4 regions of the Streptomyces kunmingensis genome follow, and region 2 is predicted to be linked to each of the others. Evidence: riboswitches for the same ligand, from Rfam matches in the RefSeq annotation. Region 2 holds a riboswitch; each other region holds the start of a gene.

Region 1 (4,188 bases), 130 kb from region 2:
TTGCCGACCTCCCGCGATGTCCAGGTCCCCGCCACTCTCATCCGTCAACTCGGCCTGCGCAAGGGCGACTTCGTGGACGGGCTGTGCGCCAAACCGCACACGCTCAGCCACGTCGAGACCATCGACGGCGCCCCCGTCGACGCCGTGCGCCGCCGCCCCCGCTTCGGCGACCTCACCCCGCTCCACCCCGCGGCACGGCTGCGCATGGAGAGCCCGGCGAGCGGCCTCGGGGGCCGCGTCGTCGACCTGTTCGCCCCCATCGGCAAAGGGCAGCGCGGACTGATCGTCGCGCCGCCCAAGACCGGCAAGACCGTCCTGCTCCAGCAGCTCGCCGCGGCCGTCGCCGCGAACCATCCCGAGGCCGAGCTGATGGTGGTGCTCGTCGACGAACGCCCCGAGGAGGTCACCGACATGCGGCGCTCCGTGCGCGGCGAGGTGTACGCCTCCACGTTCGACCAGCCCGCCAAGGCACACATCGCGCTCGCCGAGCTCGCCGTGGAGCGCGCCAAGCGCCTCGTCGAACAGGGCCGCGACGTGGTGATCCTGCTCGACTCCCTCACCCGGCTGTGCCGCGCCCACAACAACGCGGCCTCTTCAGGTGGCCGCACCCTGTCCGGCGGTGTCGACGCCGCCGCGCTGTTCGGCCCGAAGCGCCTGTTCGGCGCCGCCCGCAACACGGAGGAGGCCGGCTCCCTGACGATCCTCGCCACGGCCCTGGTCGACACCGGCTCCCGCGCCGACGACTACTTCTTCGAGGAGCTCAAGAGCACCGGCAACATGGAGCTGCGCCTCGACCGCTCGCTCGCCGACCGCCGCGTCCACCCCGCCGTCGACATCACCCCCTCCGGGACCCGTCGCGAGGAACTCCTGCTGCCCGCACCCGAGTTGACCGCCGTACGGGGGCTGCGCCGGGCCCTCCAGGGCCGCGAAGGCCAGTCCTCCTACGAGGCACTGCTCGACAAGCTGCGCCGCACCCCGGACAACGCCGCGTTCCTGCGCCAGGTCCATTCGACGGTGCCCACCGGCTGAGACCGGTACCCACCGGCTGAGACCGGTACCCACCGGGCCGACGCCTCCCCCGGGTGCGTAATACTCGCTGTATGACCTCGAGCATTACGCGCCCCGGTGGCGGCCCGGCCGTCACGGTGCGGCGGGCCACCGCGGGCGACGCCAGACGCCTGACCCGGCTCGTGCGCGGCTCCCGCGCCTACGAGGGCCCGTACGCGGGAATGGTCGCGGGCTACCGGGTCGGCCCCGACTACATCGAGGCGCACCGGGTCTTCGTCGCGACCGGCGCGACCGGCGGGGCGGACGAGCGCGTACTCGGCTTCTACTCCCTGCTCCTCGCCCCTCCCGAGCTGGACCTGATGTTCGTCGCGAACGACGCGCAGGGCCTGGGCATCGGACGTCTGCTCGTCGCGCACATGCGGGCGGAGGCCGCGACCGCCGGGCTCGACCATGTGCGCGTCGTCTCCCACCCGCCCGCCGAGGGCTTCTACCGCAGCGTGGGGGCCCTGCGCACCGGGACCGATGCCGCGCATCCCCCGGCCGTCGCCTGGGACCGCCCCGAACTCGTCTTCCCCATCTCTCCCTCGGTGTGACTCCCGCGCGGTCCGAGGGGTTCCGGTCTCGCCGCGCACGGCGCACACTCGGGGGCATCCGAGCGGGCGGCAATGGGGCAAGGAGGCCACATTGGGCGGCAGCGAGACGCGCGGCGACGCGTTCGACGTGATCGTGGAAATACCGCAGGGCTCCCGGAACAAGTACGAGATGGATCACGAGCTCGGCCGGATCAGGCTCGACCGCATGCTGTTCACCTCGACCCAGTACCCCGCGGACTACGGCTACGTCGACGGCACGCTCGGCGGCGACGGCGACCCGCTGGACGCGCTCGTCCTGACCGACGACCCCACCTTTCCCGGCTGCACCATCGAGTGCCGGGCGATCGGCATGTTCGTGATGAGCGACGAGAAGGGCCCGGACGAGAAGGTCCTCTGCGTCCCCGCCCACGACCCGCGCCATGCCTCGATCCAGGACATCGAGGACATCCCCGAGTTCGACCGCCTGGAGATCACCCATTTCTTCGAGGTCTACAAGGACCTGGAACCCGGCAAGTCGGTGGAGGGCTCGCACTGGGAGGGCCGCGACAAGGCGTACGAGGAGATCGGGCGGGCCCGCGCGCGCCGGCGGGGATAGCCGCCCGCGGTGGGACAGCCGCCCGCGGCGCCGGGGAGTGCGTCGACTAGGGTGGCCGGGCCGTGGTGCTCGGGAAGACCGGTGACGGCCCCCAGGGGTCAAGTCCGGAGCGGCCCTCGCCACTGTGATCGGGTTCCGCACCGCCCTCGGGTGGGTGCGGAACACGCCGTTCCACCGCGCCACTGGACGCCTTCGGGCTGCTGGGAAGGCAGGAGCGGCGTGGCACACCCGTAAGCCAGGAGACCGGCCGCGGCATCTCACGAAGTGATCCACGAGGTGCTGGAGCGTGATCAAGGCATGACCCTGCCCGGAAACTCCCCCGCGCGGCCCACCGGCCCGCACCCCCACCCGGCCTTCCGCTGGCGCCGCGAGGACACCGTGCGCACCGCGGGTCTCATGGCGGTGATCGCCGCGCTGCACATCGTCGCGTTCGGCGTGCTGTTCCTCCTCGTCGTCCCCGAGCACTACGAGGTCGGCAACAAGGCCTTCGGTATCGGCCTCGGCGTCACCGCGTACACCCTCGGGATGCGGCACGCCTTCGACGCCGACCACATCGCCGCGATCGACAACACGACCCGCAAGCTGATGGCGGACGGCAAGCGGCCCGTCTCCGTGGGTTTCTGGTTCGCGCTCGGCCACTCCAGCGTGGTCGTCGCGATGGCCGCCCTCGTCGCGGGCGGCGCGGCCCTCGCGGGCACCCTGCTGAACGACGAGTCCGGCACCCACCAGGTGCTCGGCATCGTCGGCACCACCGTCTCGGGTACGTTCCTGTACCTCATCGCCGCGCTCAACCTCGTGGCGCTGCTGGGCATCCTGAAGGTCTTCCGGGCGATGCGCGAGGGCTCGTACGACGAACGCGCGCTGGAGCAGCACCTGGACTCACGGGGTTTCATGAACCGGATCCTCGGCCGTTTCACCAGGTCGATCACCCGCCCGGGGCAGATGTATCCGCTCGGTTTCCTCTTCGGCCTCGGCTTCGACACGGCGACCGAGGTGACCTTGATGGTGATGGCCGGCAGCGGCGCCGCGGCGGGGCTGCCCTGGTACGCGATCCTGTGTCTGCCCCTGCTGTTCGCCGCGGGCATGAGCCTGTTCGACACGCTCGACGGGACGTTCATGAACTTCGCCTACCAGTGGGCGTTCTCCAACCCGGTGCGCAAGGTGTTCTACAACCTCACCATCACCGGCCTGTCGATCGCGGTCGCCTTCTTCATCGGCACGATCGAACTCGTCGGCGTCCTGCACGAGAAGCTCGGCCTCACCGACGCGGTGACGGGGTGGATAGCCGGGCTCGACCTGGACAACGTCGGCTATGTCATCGTCGGTCTCTTCGTCGTGGTGTGGGCGGCGGCGATCGCGTACTGGCGCCTTGCCAGGGTCGAGCAGCGCTGGTCCACGCGGGCCGCCGAGAGCGGCTGAGGATCCTGCCCGCCGGGCGGGCGTGAGCGTCGCATACCGTGCAGCACGACGACACCCGTACGAGCACGGAGGACCCCGGATGAGCGCCGCCCACCTGCCCCTCGACGGCGTCGCCGTCGTCAGTCTGGAACAGGCGGTGGCCGCGCCGTTCGCCACGCGCCAGCTCGCCGACCTCGGCGCACGGGTGATCAAGATCGAGCGCCCGGGCGGGGGCGACTTCGCGCGCCGCTACGACGAGACGGTGCACGGCCAGTCCAGCCACTTCGTGTGGCTGAACCGCTCGAAGGACTCGGTGACGCTCGACGTCAAGACGGCCGGCGGGCGCGCGGTCCTGGAGCGGCTGCTCGCCGGCGCGGACGTCTTCGTACAGAACCTGGCGCCGGGCGCCGCGGCCCGCCTCGGTCTGTCCGCGCGGGAGTTGGCGGAGCGCCACCCGGATCTGATCGTCTGCGACATCTCCGGCTACGGCAGCGACGGGCCGTGGGCGCACCGCAAGGCGTACGACCTCCTCGTGCAGTGCGAGACGGGCGTCGTGTCGGTGACGGGCGCGCCCGACGCCCCGGCCAAGGTCGG
Region 2 (4,188 bases):
ACGAGCCGGGTGCGCGCCACGTGCACGCCGAGCGCGGCCGCCGCCTCCGGCCCGAAGGAGAAGGCGTCCAGAGTCCGGCCGTACCCGAGGCAGACCGTCAGCGTCACCACGAGCACCGCGAGACACAGCCACACCTCGGTCCAGCCGACTCCGCCGAGCGAGCCGAGCAGCCAGAACAGGACGCCGCGGGTCGTCTCGGCATCGGCCGCGGTCAGGACCACGAACGAGGTCAGTGAGGAGAACAGCTGCATCGCCGCGACCCCGCACAGCACCACCCGGTCCGTCGTGCCGCCCAGCACATGGCTGAGGACCAGGACGAGGGCGAACGAGCAGAGCGCGCCGATGAACGCCCCGCCGGACACGGAGAGGGCGCCGCCGCCGAGGCCGAGCACCACGACGAGGACGGCGCCGGTCGACGCGCCCGAGGAGACGCCGAGCACGAACGGGTCGGCGAGGGGGTTGCGCAGCAGTGCTTGCAGCACCGTGCCGCACACCGCGAGCCCGGCCCCGCAGACCGCGGCGAGCAGGGTGCGCGGCAGCCGGAGGTTCCAGACGATGCCGTCGCGGATCGGGGAGAGGTCCGAACCGCCCCAGCCGAGCCGGGCGCCGACCGCCGACCACACATCGGCGACGCTGATGTGCGCCGGGCCGATGGTGATGGCCACGGCGACCGAGGCGCAGAGTGCCGCGAGGGCCGCGGCCCAGTACAGGGCGGGCCGGAGGGCGCTCACTTGTCCAGGCCGAAGTCGCGCAGCGCGGCGGCCACCTTCTCCACCCCGTCGACGGTGCGGATCGTCGGGTTCAGTGCCTGCCCGCTGAGCAGGACGTAGCGCTTCTCGCGGACCGCGGTCATGTTCTTGGTGACCGGGTCGCTCTCCAGGAACTTGATCTTCTGTGCGGCGGACTCCGCGGACTGCGAGCGGCGGGTCAGATCGCCGATGACGAGGACGTCCGGATCGCGGTCCGCGACGGTCTCCCAGTTGATCTGCGGCCACTCCTCGTGCGTGTCGTCGAAGACGTTGCGCATCCCGAGTTCCTTGGTGACGATGCCGGGCGCGCCGCAACAGCCCGCCATGTACGGCGAGTCGGAGTTCGCGAACCAGTACAGGACGCTCACACCCTCGGCGTCCACGCCCGAAGTCGCTTTGGCGACGCGGGACTGGAGCCGCGCGACGAGTTTGTCGCCGCGCTCCTTCACGTCGAAGATCCGTGCCAGGTCACGTATCTCGCCGTAGACGGTGTCGAGGGCCAGCGCGCTGGTGCGCTCGCCGTCGCCGTCCCCGCTGTTGTCCTTGCCGGCGCAGTCGGTGGGGGAGAGGTAGGTGGGCACGCCGAGCTTGTCGAACTGCTCACGCGGCGCCACCCCGCCCTTGCCGATGGTGTTCGTGAGCGACGCGGAGACGAAGTCCGGTTCGGTGTCCAGGACCTTCTCGAAGGACGGGTAGCGGTCGGCGAGCCGCGGCACCTTCGCGTTCGCCTTCTCCAGCCCCTTCAGGACGGGATCGGTCCACGTCGCGGTCCCCACCATCCGGTCCGCGAGACCGAGCGAGAGCATGATCTCCGCGGATCCCTGGTCGAGGGCGACGGCACGGCGCGGGGCGTGCGCGACGCGGACCTTCTTGCCGCAGTTGTCCAGGGTGACGGCGGAGTCCGAAGCGCCCGCGCGGTCCGCGGTGCCGGCGGAGCCCGAGCCGCCGCACGCCGTGAGGAGAAGGGCGCCCGCCAACAGCGGTGCGCTACGGCGGATGTGACGTGCGAACAGCACGGGAGTTCCTCTGCGTCCAGGGCTCATGCGCGGAGCCGGCCTACGGTTCACCCCCGGCCGCAGTTCGGCTCCGGAGGGTGCCAGCAGGTCTTCGGACTTGGGATCGTCCGGACGGGGCGCCTTCCCGAACCGGCGATCGGCTCAGTGGCTGTGGCTCCGCCCGTCACCCTCACCGCTGCGCGTCAGCTCCGGATTTCCACCGGATTCCCTGACCCGTACGCGTTCGAGAACGCACAAAGGTACGACTGGCCTCCGGAACGTATCACGCGCCTGACCAGCTCCCGGAAATCGTTCGCCGCTCGTGCGCAGCCTCACTACCCGGGTCAGGATCGGCCGTTCCTGTACCCCGGCGACGTCTTCGTCACCGGCACCGTGGCGGGCGAGCGCGGTCAGAAGGTCACGGGCTCGCGGATGATGGGGCACGTCATGCAGTGGCCGCCGCCGCGGCCGCGGCCGAGTTCGGCGCCGACGATGGTGATGACCTCGACGCCGGCCTTGCGCAGCAGTGTGTTGGTCTGGGTGTTGCGGTCGTAGGTGACGACGACGCCGGGTTCGAGGGCGACCGCGTTGTTGCCGCTGTCCCACTGCTGGCGCTCGGACGCGTAGACGTCGCCGCCGGTCTCGATCACCCGCAGGTCCGGCAGTCCGAGCCCCTTGGCGACGACGTCGACGAAGGACGCGGAGCCCTCGTCGACGATGGAGAGCCCCGGCGCCCGGTCGCTGGGCCGCAGCGAGAACGTGTGCACCGAGTCCATGATCCGCGGGTAGAGCGTCACGATGTCCCGGTCGGCGAACGTGAAGACGGTGTCCAGATGCATCGCCGAGCGCAGCTTCGGCATCCCGGCGACGATGACGTGCTCGGCCGCGCCGCTCTTGAACAGGGCGGCGGCGACCTGCGTGATGGCCTGCCGCGAGGTGCGCTCGCTCATGCCCATCAGGACCACGCCGTTGCCGACGGGCATGATGTCGCCGCCCTCGAACGTGGCCTGCCCCCAGGCGAGTTCGGGGTCGCCCCACCACACGGTCGAGTCGACGAAGTCCGGGTGGAAGCAGTAGATCGCCTTCATCAGCAGGGTCTCGTCGTGCCGCGCGGGCCAGTACAGCGGGTTGAGGGTGAGGCCGCCGTACAGCCAGCAGGTGGTGTCGCGGGTGTAGAGCGTGTTGGGCAGCGGCGGCATCAGGTACTCGCGTACACCGGTCGATTCCCGGGCCATCGACACGTACGCGGAGCGGTACTCGTCCGGCAGGTCGGTGGTGGCGAGACCGCCGATGAGGAACTCGGCGAGCTGTCGCGGCTCCAGTGTCTCCAGGAAGGCGCGGGTGTCGTCGATCAGCCCCGTACCCACCTGATTGGCGATGATCTTGCGGTCCAGAAGCCAGGACCGCGCTCGGGGCAGCGCCATGGTCTGCGCGAGCAGCTCGTGCAGCTCGACCACCTCGATACCGCGCTGCCGCAGCTTGTTCACGAAGTCGGCGTGGTCCCGCTGGGCGTTCTCCACCCACATGACGTCGTCGAAGAGAAGATCGTCGGCGTTGGTCGGGGTCAGCCGGCGGTGGGCGAGCCCCGGCGAGCAGACGAGCACCTTGCGCAGCCGGCCCACCTCGGAGTGGACGCCGTACGCGGCCGAAGCGGGGGTGTCGTGGTCGGTCACGGTGTGCCTCCGGGGCTTGAGGGGCGGACGGGACTCACAGGCTGATCCAGCCGGCGGCCAGCGCGACGACGCCGAGCACGGCGCCCACGACGGACACGGCCAGGATGGCCAGCTCGCGCGGGGAGAACAGGCGTCTGCCCTGCTCCCTGCGGGCCATGACGAACAGGATCGTGGCCGGCGCGTAGAAGACGAACGAGACCAGGACGAACTTCAGCCCGGCGGCGTACAGCATGAACGCCGTGTAGAGCGTGGCGATCGCCGCGATCGTCAGCTCGCGCGACGTGGTGCGCCCGCCCTCCGTACGGCGGTCGGTGCGCGTCCCGAGCTTCACGGCGAAGGCGGCGGCCAGCAGGTACGGGATCAGGGAGAGCGAGCTGGTGAGGTCGAGCGCGAAGTTGAAGGCGTCGTCCGAGAACGCGGTGACGACCAGCACCACCTGCGTGAGCACGGTCGTCATGAGCAGCGCGGGCACGGGGACGTCCGCGGCGGTGGCGCGCCGCAGGAACCGCGGCATGTCGTCGTCCTTGGCCGCCACGAACAGCACTTCGGCGGCCATCAGCGTCCACGCCAGATAGGCGCCGAGGACGGAGACGATCAGGCCGACGCTGATGAACACCTTGCCCCAGGTGCCGACGGCGTCCTCGAGCACGCCCGCCATGGACGGCTGGCGCAGCTCGGCGATCTCGCCCATCGGCAGGATCCCGTACGACACGATGACGACGGAGGCGAAGACGGCGAAGACGCTGAGGAAGCCGAGGATCGTGGCCCGGC
Region 3 (4,188 bases), on a different contig from region 2:
TACGCGTACATCGAGGAGAGCTTGCCGATGGTCGGCGTCTCCAGGAACAGGTTGAGGGACTGGGCCTGGTCGAGGAACGGGGTGCGGGCCGCCGCCATGTCGATGAGGCCGCGCTGCGGGAGCTCCCACGCCGTGCGGTACAGGGCGCGGACCTCCTCGGGCACCCAGGTGAAGCCCTGCACCGAGCCGTTGGACTCGCGCAGCGCCTCCCGGGTCTGCGCGTCCCAGACGCCGAGCCGCTTCAACTCGTCGACCAGGTACGCGTTGACCTGGAGGAACTCGCCGGACAGCGTCTCGCGCTTGAAGAGGTTGGAGACCTGCGGCTCGATGCACTCGTAGACGCCCGCGATCGAGGCGATCGTCGCGGTCGGCGCGATGGCGAGGAGCAGCGAGTTGCGCATGCCGACGGTGGCGATACGTTCCCGCAGCGCGGCCCACCGCTCCGGCCAGGTCACCTGGGCGTCGGGGTAGTGGTCGGGGTGCAGGACGCCGCGGGCGGTGCGGGTCTTCTCCCAGGCGGGCAGGGGGCCGATGGGGGTCCCCCCTGCACCGGAGCTTGTCGAAGGCGCTTGGGGGCGTTCGGCGAGGTCGGCGGAGGCCTCGTACGCGGCGAGCATGATGCGCTCCTGGATCCGCGTGGAGAGGACCTTGGCCTCGGGGGAGTCGAAGGGCAGCCGCAGCTTGAAGAAGACGTCCTGCAAACCCATCGCGCCGAGGCCGACCGGGCGCCAGCGGGCGTTGGAGCGGCCCGCCTGCTCGGTCGGGTAGAAGTTGATGTCGACGACGCGGTCGAGGAAGGTGACGGCGGTGCGGACGGTCTCGTCGAGCCGCTCCCAGTCGAGCTCGCCGTCGGCCACGAACGCGCCGAGGTTCACCGAGCCGAGGTTGCAGACGGCCGTCTCGCCGTCGTCCGTGACCTCCAGGATCTCGGTGCACAGGTTCGAGGAGTGGACGGTGTGGCCGGGCTCCGCGGTCTGGTTGGCGGTGCGGTTGGCGGCGTCCTTGAAGGTCATCCAGCCGTTGCCGGTCTGCGCGAGGGTGCGCATCATGCGGCCGTACAGATCCCGGGCGGGGATGGTATTCTGCGCCTTCCCCTCGGCCTCCGCCCTGCGGTACGCGTCCTCGAACTCCGCGCCGTACAGGTCGACGAGCTCGGGCACGTCCGCCGGGGAGAACAGCGACCAGTCGGCGCCCTCGGCGACCCGGCGCATGAACTCGTCGGGGATCCAGTGCGCGAGGTTGAGGTTGTGGGTGCGGCGCGCGTCCTCGCCGGTGTTGTCGCGCAGCTCCAGGAACTCCTCGATGTCGGAGTGCCACGTCTCCAGGTAGACGGCGGCCGCGCCCTTGCGGCGTCCGCCCTGGTTCACGGCGGCGACCGACGCGTCGAGGGTCTTCAGGAACGGCACGATGCCGTTGGAGTGCCCGTTCGTGCCGCGGATCAGCGAACCGCGGCTGCGGATGCGGGAGTACGAGAGTCCGATGCCGCCGGCGTGCTTGGAGAGGCGGGCCACCTGGTGGTAGCGGTCGTAGATCGAGTCGAGCTCGTCCAGCGGGGAGTCGAGCAGGTAGCAGCTCGACATCTGGGGGTGCCGGGTGCCGGAGTTGAAGAGGGTGGGGGAGGAGGGCAGGTAGTCCAGGCGGCTCATCAGGCCGTAGAGGGCCGCCACTTCGTCCAGGGCGCGGACGGATTCGTCCTCGGCCAGGCCCGCCGCGACGCGCAGCATGAAGTGCTGCGGGGTCTCGATGACGTGCCGGGTGATCGGGTGGCGCAGCAGGTAGCGGCTGTGCAGGGTGCGCAGGCCGAAGTAGCCGAACCGGTCGTCGGCCGCGGTGTCGATGAGCGCGTCGAGCCGTGCCGCGTGGACGCGGACGAACTCGGCGGTGCGGTCGGCGATCAGGCCCTCGCGGTGGCCGACGGCGACGGAGCCGGTGAAGGAGGTCACGCCCTGCGAGGCGGCCTCGGCGGCGATGGAGAGCGTGAGGAGGCGGGCGGCGAGCCGCGAGTAGACGGGGTCCTCGGAGATCAGCCCGGCCGCGGCCTCGGTGGCGAGTTCGCGCAGCTCGGCCGTGTCGGCGCGGGCGCTGCGGCCGCGCAGGGCGGCGGCGGCGACCCGGCCGGGGTCGGTGCCGGGGAGATCGGCGGTCAGCTCGGTCAGGGTGCGCAGCAGCGCAGTGCCCGGAGCGTCGTCCGGTGCGGCGGAGACCGGTGCGGCCGGGGCTGTTTCGGCGGGCGGCGCGATGGTCACGTGGGGGCTCTCCCTCGCTCGGCTCGAGACCTGCGGGGGAGGAGTGGCTCGGGCACGCGCGAAGGGGCGCCGTCGTCACCGGCCCATTCCGCGAGGCCCGGACGTCTCTCCGTCCGGGCCGGGCGGCTCGGACGGGCTGAGGCAGGTCGTCGGACTCACGTGGGCGCCTTTATGTACGCGTACGTTCACCGTTGCGGGACAGTTCCGGATTTGCACCGGATTCCCCTGCGGCTGCAGCGAGAGCGAGCATACATGTTGTGCCGGGTGTTCGTGGCAGGCCCATATCTTGTGTCGACCGGGTCCGGGGGAAAGATCCCACGCACAAAGGGACGGGCCCCTCCACAGGGAGGGGCCCGTCCTTCGATGCGGGGGTGTCTAGTGCCCGGAGTCCGCTCCGACGACGGGCAGGTCCTGCTGGACGCCCTTGTCGCCCGCGTCCGCGGTGTAGTCCTCGGGCGCCGTCTCGTCGACGCCGTCCGGAGCCTTCACGGCCTTCAGGACGAAGGTCAGGACCACGGTCACGACCACGTTCATGACGAACGCCGTCAGACCGATGTAGCCGATCTCCCCGATGCCGGGAATCTCCTTCGAGGAACCGCCGAAGTGCTTCTGCGTCGGCGACGCCACCCCGTACGCGGCGAGCGTGCCGTAGACCATGCCGACAGCCCAGCCGGCGAGCAGCGCCCAGCGGTGGAACCAGCGCGTGAACAGGCCGCCCACCAGGGCCGGCATGGTCTGCAGGATCCAGATGCCGCCGAGCAGCTGGAAGTTGATGGCGACGGTCTTGTCCATGGTCAGGACGAAGGCGAGAGCGCCGACCTTCACGAGCAGCGACACGAGCTTGGAGACCTTGGTCTCCTGCGCCGGGGTCGCGTCGGGCTTGATGAAGTCCTTGTAGATGTTGCGCGTGAAGAGGTTCGCCGCGGCGATGGACATGATCGCCGCCGGGACCAGCGCGCCGATGCCGATGGCGGCGAAGGCGACACCCGTGAACCAGTCGGGGAACATGTCCTCGAAGAGCTGCGGGATCGCCAGCTGGCCGTTCTGCACCTTGATCCCGGCCGCGATCGCCATGAACCCGAGCAGCGCGAGCAGGCCCAGCATGAGCGAGTAGAGCGGCAGGATCGTGGTGTTGCGGCGGATCACGTTGCGGCTCTTGGACGACAGGGTCGCCGTGATCGAGTGCGGGTACATGAACAGCGCGAGGGCCGAGCCGAGCGCGAGTGTCGCGTACGTCCAGTGGCCCGCCTCACCGGGGGCGAGCGCCCCGACGGGTTTGCCGGTCGCCGGATTGAGCTTCTCGAACTTCTCGCCCGCCGCGGCGAAGATGTCGTCGAAGCCGCCCAGCTTGATCGGGATGTAGATGATCGCGACCAGGATGACGAGGTAGATCAGGCCGTCCTTGACGAACGCGATCAGCGCCGGGGCCCGCAGACCCGAGGAGTACGTGTACGCCGCGAGCACGCCGAACGCGATGAGGAGCGGCAGGTCCTTGATGAACCAGTTCGTGTTCTCGCCGCCGCCGACGCCCATCACGTCGAGCACCGCCTGGATGCCGACGAGCTGCAGTGCGATGTACGGCATCGTGGCGAGGATGCCGGTGATCGCGACGGCCAGTGAGAGGCCCTTGGAGCCGAAGCGTCCGCGCACGAAGTCCGACGTGGTCACGTACCCGTGCTTGTGCGAGACCGACCACAGGCGCGGCAGGAACGTGAAGATCAGCGGGTACACCAGGATCGTGTAGGGCACGGCGAAGAAGCCGGACGCGCCCGCCGCGTAGATCGCCGCGGGGACGGCGACGAAGGTGTACGCCGTGTAGAGGTCGCCGCCGAGCAGGAACCAGGTGATCCAGGTGCCGAACGAGCGTCCGCCCAGGCCCCATTCGTCGAGCGACTCGTTCTCGGACCGGCGCCAGCGCGCGGCGAGGAAGCCCATGACCGTG
Region 4 (4,188 bases), on a different contig from region 2:
GCCCGCCTTCACCTCGCGGAGACCACCGTCAAGACGCACGTCACCCGCGTCCTCGCCAAGCTCCGCCTGCGCGACCGCGTCCAGGCCGTCGTCACCGCCTACGAAACCGGCCTGGTCACCGCGAGTGACCACCGCCGGTCCGAGGCACTGTGAGTGCCCCGGGCCGACAGCTCGCCGACCGGTCGCGTCAGACGGTGGGATCGTTCAGCTCGCCGCGGACGGTACGAGCGGCGGCGACCACATTCTCCAGCGAGGCACGCGTCTCGGGCCACCCGCGGGTCTTCAGCCCGCAGTCCGGGTTGACCCACAGCCGCTCGGCCGGGATGGCCTCAAGTCCCGTACGCAGCAGAGCGGCTGACTCCTCCTGGCTGGGGACGCGGGGCGAGTGGATGTCGTAGACCCCGGGTCCCGCCTCGCGCGGGTACCCGTGCTCGGCCAGCTCATGGGCGACCTGCATGTGGCTGCGGGCCGCTTCGAGGCTGATGACATCGGCGTCGAGGTCGTCGATGGCCTGGACGACGTCGCCGAACTCGGCGTAACACATGTGCGTGTGGATCTGCGTCTGCGGACGCACGCCCGCGGTCGTGAGCCGGAACGCCTCGGTGGCCCAGGCCAGGTACGCGGCATGGTCTTCGGCGCGCAGCGGCAGCGTCTCGCGCAGCGCGGGCTCGTCGACCTGGATGACCGAAGCGCCGTTCGCCTCCAGGTCGTCGACCTCGTCGCGCAGGGCGAGGGCGACCTGGCGTGCGGTGGAGCCGAGCGGCTGGTCGTCGCGGACGAAGGACCAGGCGAGCATGGTGACAGGGCCGGTGAGCATGCCCTTGACGGGCCGGTCCGACAGCGACTGGGCGTACGTGGTCCAGCGCACCGTCATCGGGTCCGGCCGCGAGATGTCGCCGGCCAGGACCGGCGGACGCACGTACCGCGTGCCGTACGACTGGACCCAGCCTTGCTGCGTCGCCAGGTAGCCGGTGAGCTGCTCGGCGAAGTACTGGACCATGTCGTTGCGCTCGGGCTCGCCGTGCACCAGGACGTCGATGCCGGTCTTCTCCTGGAAGGAGATGACGTCGCGGATCTCGTTCCTGATGCGCTCTTCGTACCCCGCGGTGTCGATGCGGCCGGCCCTCAAGTCGGCGCGGGCGGTGCGCAGTTCGGCGGTCTGCGGGAACGAGCCGATCGTGGTGGTCGGCAGGAGCGGCAGGCCGAGGTGTGTGCGCTGGGCGGCGGCCCGCTCCGGGTACGCCTGGGCGCGGCGGGCGTCGGATCCGGTGACGGCGGCGGCTCGGGCGCGCACCGCGGGGTCACGGGTGATCGGCGAGGTCGCGCGGGAGGACAGGGCGGCCCGGTTGACCGCGAGTTCGGCGGTGATCGCGTCCGTGCCCAGGGCGAGACCCTTGGCGAGCGCGGCGATCTCGGCGGTCTTCTGCCGGGCGAAGGCGAGCCAGCGCAGGATCTGCGGATCGATGTCGCGCTCCAGGGAAGCGTCCAGCGGGACGTGCAGCAGCGAGCAGGACGCGGCGACGTCGACCCGGTCGGCGAGTCCGAGCAGGGTGCCGAGCGTGGTGAGCGACTTCTCCAGGTCGTTGACCCAGATGTTGCGGCCGTTGACGACACCGGCCACGAGTCGCTTGCCGGGCAGACCGCCGACGGCGGCGAGCGCGTCGAGATTGGCGGCCGCCGCGTCGGTGAAGTCGAGGGCGAGGCCGTCGACAGGCGCCTTGGCGAGCACGGGAAGGGCGTCGCCGAGGCGGTCGAAGTAGGAGGCGACCAGGAGCTTGGGCCGGTCGGTCAGGCCGCCGAGATCGCGGTAGGCGCGGGCCGCGGCGTTCAGTTCGGCCGGGGTGCGGTCCTGGACGAGGGCGGGCTCGTCGAGCTGCACCCACTCGGCACCCGCCGCGCGCAGATCGGCCAGCACCTCTGCGTACACGGGCAGCAGCCGGTCGAGGAGGGTGAGCGGGTCGAAGTCGGCGGCGATACCGGGCGCGGGCTTCGCGAGCAGGAGATACGTGACCGGGCCGACGAGAACGGGCCGGGGCGAAAGGCCGAGAGCGAGGGCTTCCCCGAACTCCGTGACCTGCTTGGTGGAGTCGGCGGTGAAGACGGTCTGAGGCCCCAACTCGGGCACCAGATAGTGGTAGTTGGTGTCGAACCACTTGGTCATTTCCAGCGGCGCGACGTCCTGTGTGCCGCGGGCCATCGCGAAGTAGCCGTCCAGTGCGTCGGCGTCCACGGCGGCCCGGTGGCGCGCGGGGATCGCACCGACCATGACGGTGGTGTCCAGGACGTGGTCGTAGGAGGAGAAATCGCCGGTGGGGACTTCGGTGATGCCGGCGGCGGAGAGTTCCCGCCAGTTCGTGCGGCGCAGGCCCGCGGCGATGGTCCGGAGGGCGTCGGCGGTGACACGGCCCTTCCAGTAGCCCTCGACCGCCTTCTTGAGTTCGCGGTTCCGGCCCTGGCGGGGGTAGCCGTACACGGTGGCACGTGCTGCCGCGGCTGCGGTCCTGGTGGTCACGGAGATCTCCTTCGAGAGACGTATCCCTGGGGCCCCGGGGACCCGTACGGCACGAAGGAGTGACACGGACGGCGGTTCGACCTCGCGCGGCAAAGCCGCGGTCGTCCGCCGCATATGTACGCCGACCCGCCCACGAGGTCACCGGGATGTCCGCGTACGCGTCGTACGCACACGGGCAGATGGCAGGTCTTCGGACTCGCGAGCACATCCGTCCGGACCGGACGGACACCTACTGGCCGTCGCTTCCCAGACCTCTTTCCCGAGGTCCAGTGCGTAAGACGGCGGTCGTTCCCACTCACCGCTGCGGGGCAGTCCCGGATTCCCACCGGGTTCCCTCTTGCGACTCCCTGCCTGGCTGACAGGGCGAACCAGCTGCGGGAGCCACCCTAGGACGCCCGGGCCGAGGTTCACCAGGGCGTCCAGGATCCGGATGGAGATGAGACACGCGGTGCACGGCAGCGGGACCTCCAGGAGGCCGGCACCGACGTTCCGGCCCGTCAGTCCGGCATCGCACCCGCCGCATGCCGTTCCGCGTCCTCCAGTTGTGCGATCAGGGTCAGGCGGGCGCGGTTGACACGGGAACGGATCGTCCCCACAGGGCAGCCGATGAGCGCTGCCGCCTCCGTGTACGGCAGACCGAGGAGCTGCGTCAGGACGAAGGCCTCGCGGCGCTTCTCGGGAAGCGCCTCCAGCAGGGCGGAGAGCGCCACGCCCTCGTCGAAGCCGGGAGCGGGGTGGAGCCGGGCACGCTCCGCCGCGCTGTGCCAGTCGGCGGTCTGCGACAAGCGCGGCCGGGCCGCGTCCCGCCGGAAGTTGTCGACGACCGAGCGGCGCGCGATCGACAGGATCCAGGTCCGGGCCGAGGACCGCCCCTCGAAGCGGTGGAGACTGCCGAGCGCCCGCAGGAACGTCTCCTGGGCGAGGTCGTCGGCGAGGTGGGGATCGGCGCACAGTCGCGCCACGTAACGCCGGACGTCGTGGTGGAGCGCGCGGACGAAGAGGTCGGCGGCGCACGGGTCACCGCCACGGGCGGCGAGAGCGAGCACGGTCGCCGACTCGTCCCGCGAACGCGGCAGGGCAGGAGTGATCACCTGGTGTCCTTCTCGGGTCGGACACCGGAGGCGACCCGTGCGGCAGGGTGACTGGCCCCGTGGACAGACAGAGTTGATGTGGAGAGGTGCCGGGCGACGAGGCCTGCAGCCGAGTGGCCGCGTGGTACGACTCCGGTGCGGGGAGTGAGAGGGGCGGTCGCGCGGCGGCACGTGACCGCTGCCCGGCGCCTGGTGTGGGGTGGCGCCGGGATGCCGGCTGTCGTCAGGCGACAGCGAATCGGGCAGGTGGTCCCCTGGAAGTGATCGACCGGGCGAGAAGGAGACGGCGCGGAGCCCGGTCGGAGGCGGGCCTGAGGAGAGGGAGGAGAACGCCGGACACCGGGACCGTGCGCAGTCGCGGGAGGCGGAGCGGCGCACTCAGCCAGCACTCGACGGCGCGAAGGGCGTCGAAGGCGACTTGTTCGCCCCGGCCCAGCCACGCACCGCACACCACTGCCGCGCACAGGTGAGCGGCGAGCATCCCCGCCGAGGACACCGTGCTCATGCCGTGTCCCGGGACGCCCATGCCCGGCATGGAGTGCACGGCAGTGCCCATGCCACCGTCCATGGACGGCAGGGAAGGCA

The links. Region 2 has a riboswitch for cobalamin ahead of ABD366_RS07330 (ABC transporter substrate-binding protein). Riboswitches for the same ligand answer to the same signal wherever they lie in the genome.
Region 1: it holds a riboswitch for cobalamin, as region 2 does, so the genes downstream of both, nicT (Nickel transporter NicT) here and ABD366_RS07330 (ABC transporter substrate-binding protein) in region 2, are expected to answer to the same signal.
Region 3: it holds a riboswitch for cobalamin, as region 2 does, so the genes downstream of both, ABD366_RS22565 (ribonucleoside-diphosphate reductase subunit alpha) here and ABD366_RS07330 (ABC transporter substrate-binding protein) in region 2, are expected to answer to the same signal.
Region 4: it holds a riboswitch for cobalamin, as region 2 does, so the genes downstream of both, metE (5-methyltetrahydropteroyltriglutamate--homocysteine S-methyltransferase) here and ABD366_RS07330 (ABC transporter substrate-binding protein) in region 2, are expected to answer to the same signal.

What each region holds. Positions count from the first base shown of each region.
Region 1 covers NZ_BAAATS010000005.1:584,890-589,077, forward strand. The annotation lists gene rho (transcription termination factor Rho) at 1-1,029, shown strand, start outside; gene ABD366_RS07870 (GNAT family N-acetyltransferase) at 1,101-1,601, shown strand; gene ABD366_RS07875 (inorganic diphosphatase) at 1,771-2,196, shown strand; cobalamin riboswitch at 2,243-2,462, shown strand; gene nicT (Nickel transporter NicT) at 2,494-3,615, shown strand; gene ABD366_RS07885 (CaiB/BaiF CoA transferase family protein) at 3,695-4,188, shown strand, end outside.
Region 2 covers NZ_BAAATS010000005.1:457,795-461,982, reverse strand. The annotation lists gene ABD366_RS07335 (FecCD family ABC transporter permease) at 1-731, opposite strand, end outside; gene ABD366_RS07330 (ABC transporter substrate-binding protein) at 728-1,792, opposite strand; cobalamin riboswitch at 1,828-2,030, opposite strand; gene ABD366_RS07325 (arginine deiminase) at 2,155-3,417, opposite strand; gene ABD366_RS07320 (basic amino acid/polyamine antiporter) at 3,452-4,188, opposite strand, start outside.
Region 3 covers NZ_BAAATS010000018.1:202,690-206,877, reverse strand. The annotation lists gene ABD366_RS22565 (ribonucleoside-diphosphate reductase subunit alpha) at 1-2,246, opposite strand, end outside; cobalamin riboswitch at 2,370-2,497, opposite strand; gene mctP (monocarboxylate uptake permease MctP) at 2,622-4,188, opposite strand, start outside.
Region 4 covers NZ_BAAATS010000028.1:236,016-240,203, forward strand. The annotation lists gene ABD366_RS31995 (response regulator transcription factor) at 1-153, shown strand, start outside; gene metE (5-methyltetrahydropteroyltriglutamate--homocysteine S-methyltransferase) at 188-2,512, opposite strand; cobalamin riboswitch at 2,677-2,900, opposite strand; gene ABD366_RS32005 (sigma-70 family RNA polymerase sigma factor) at 3,010-3,603, opposite strand; gene ABD366_RS32010 (hypothetical protein) at 3,827-4,188, opposite strand, start outside.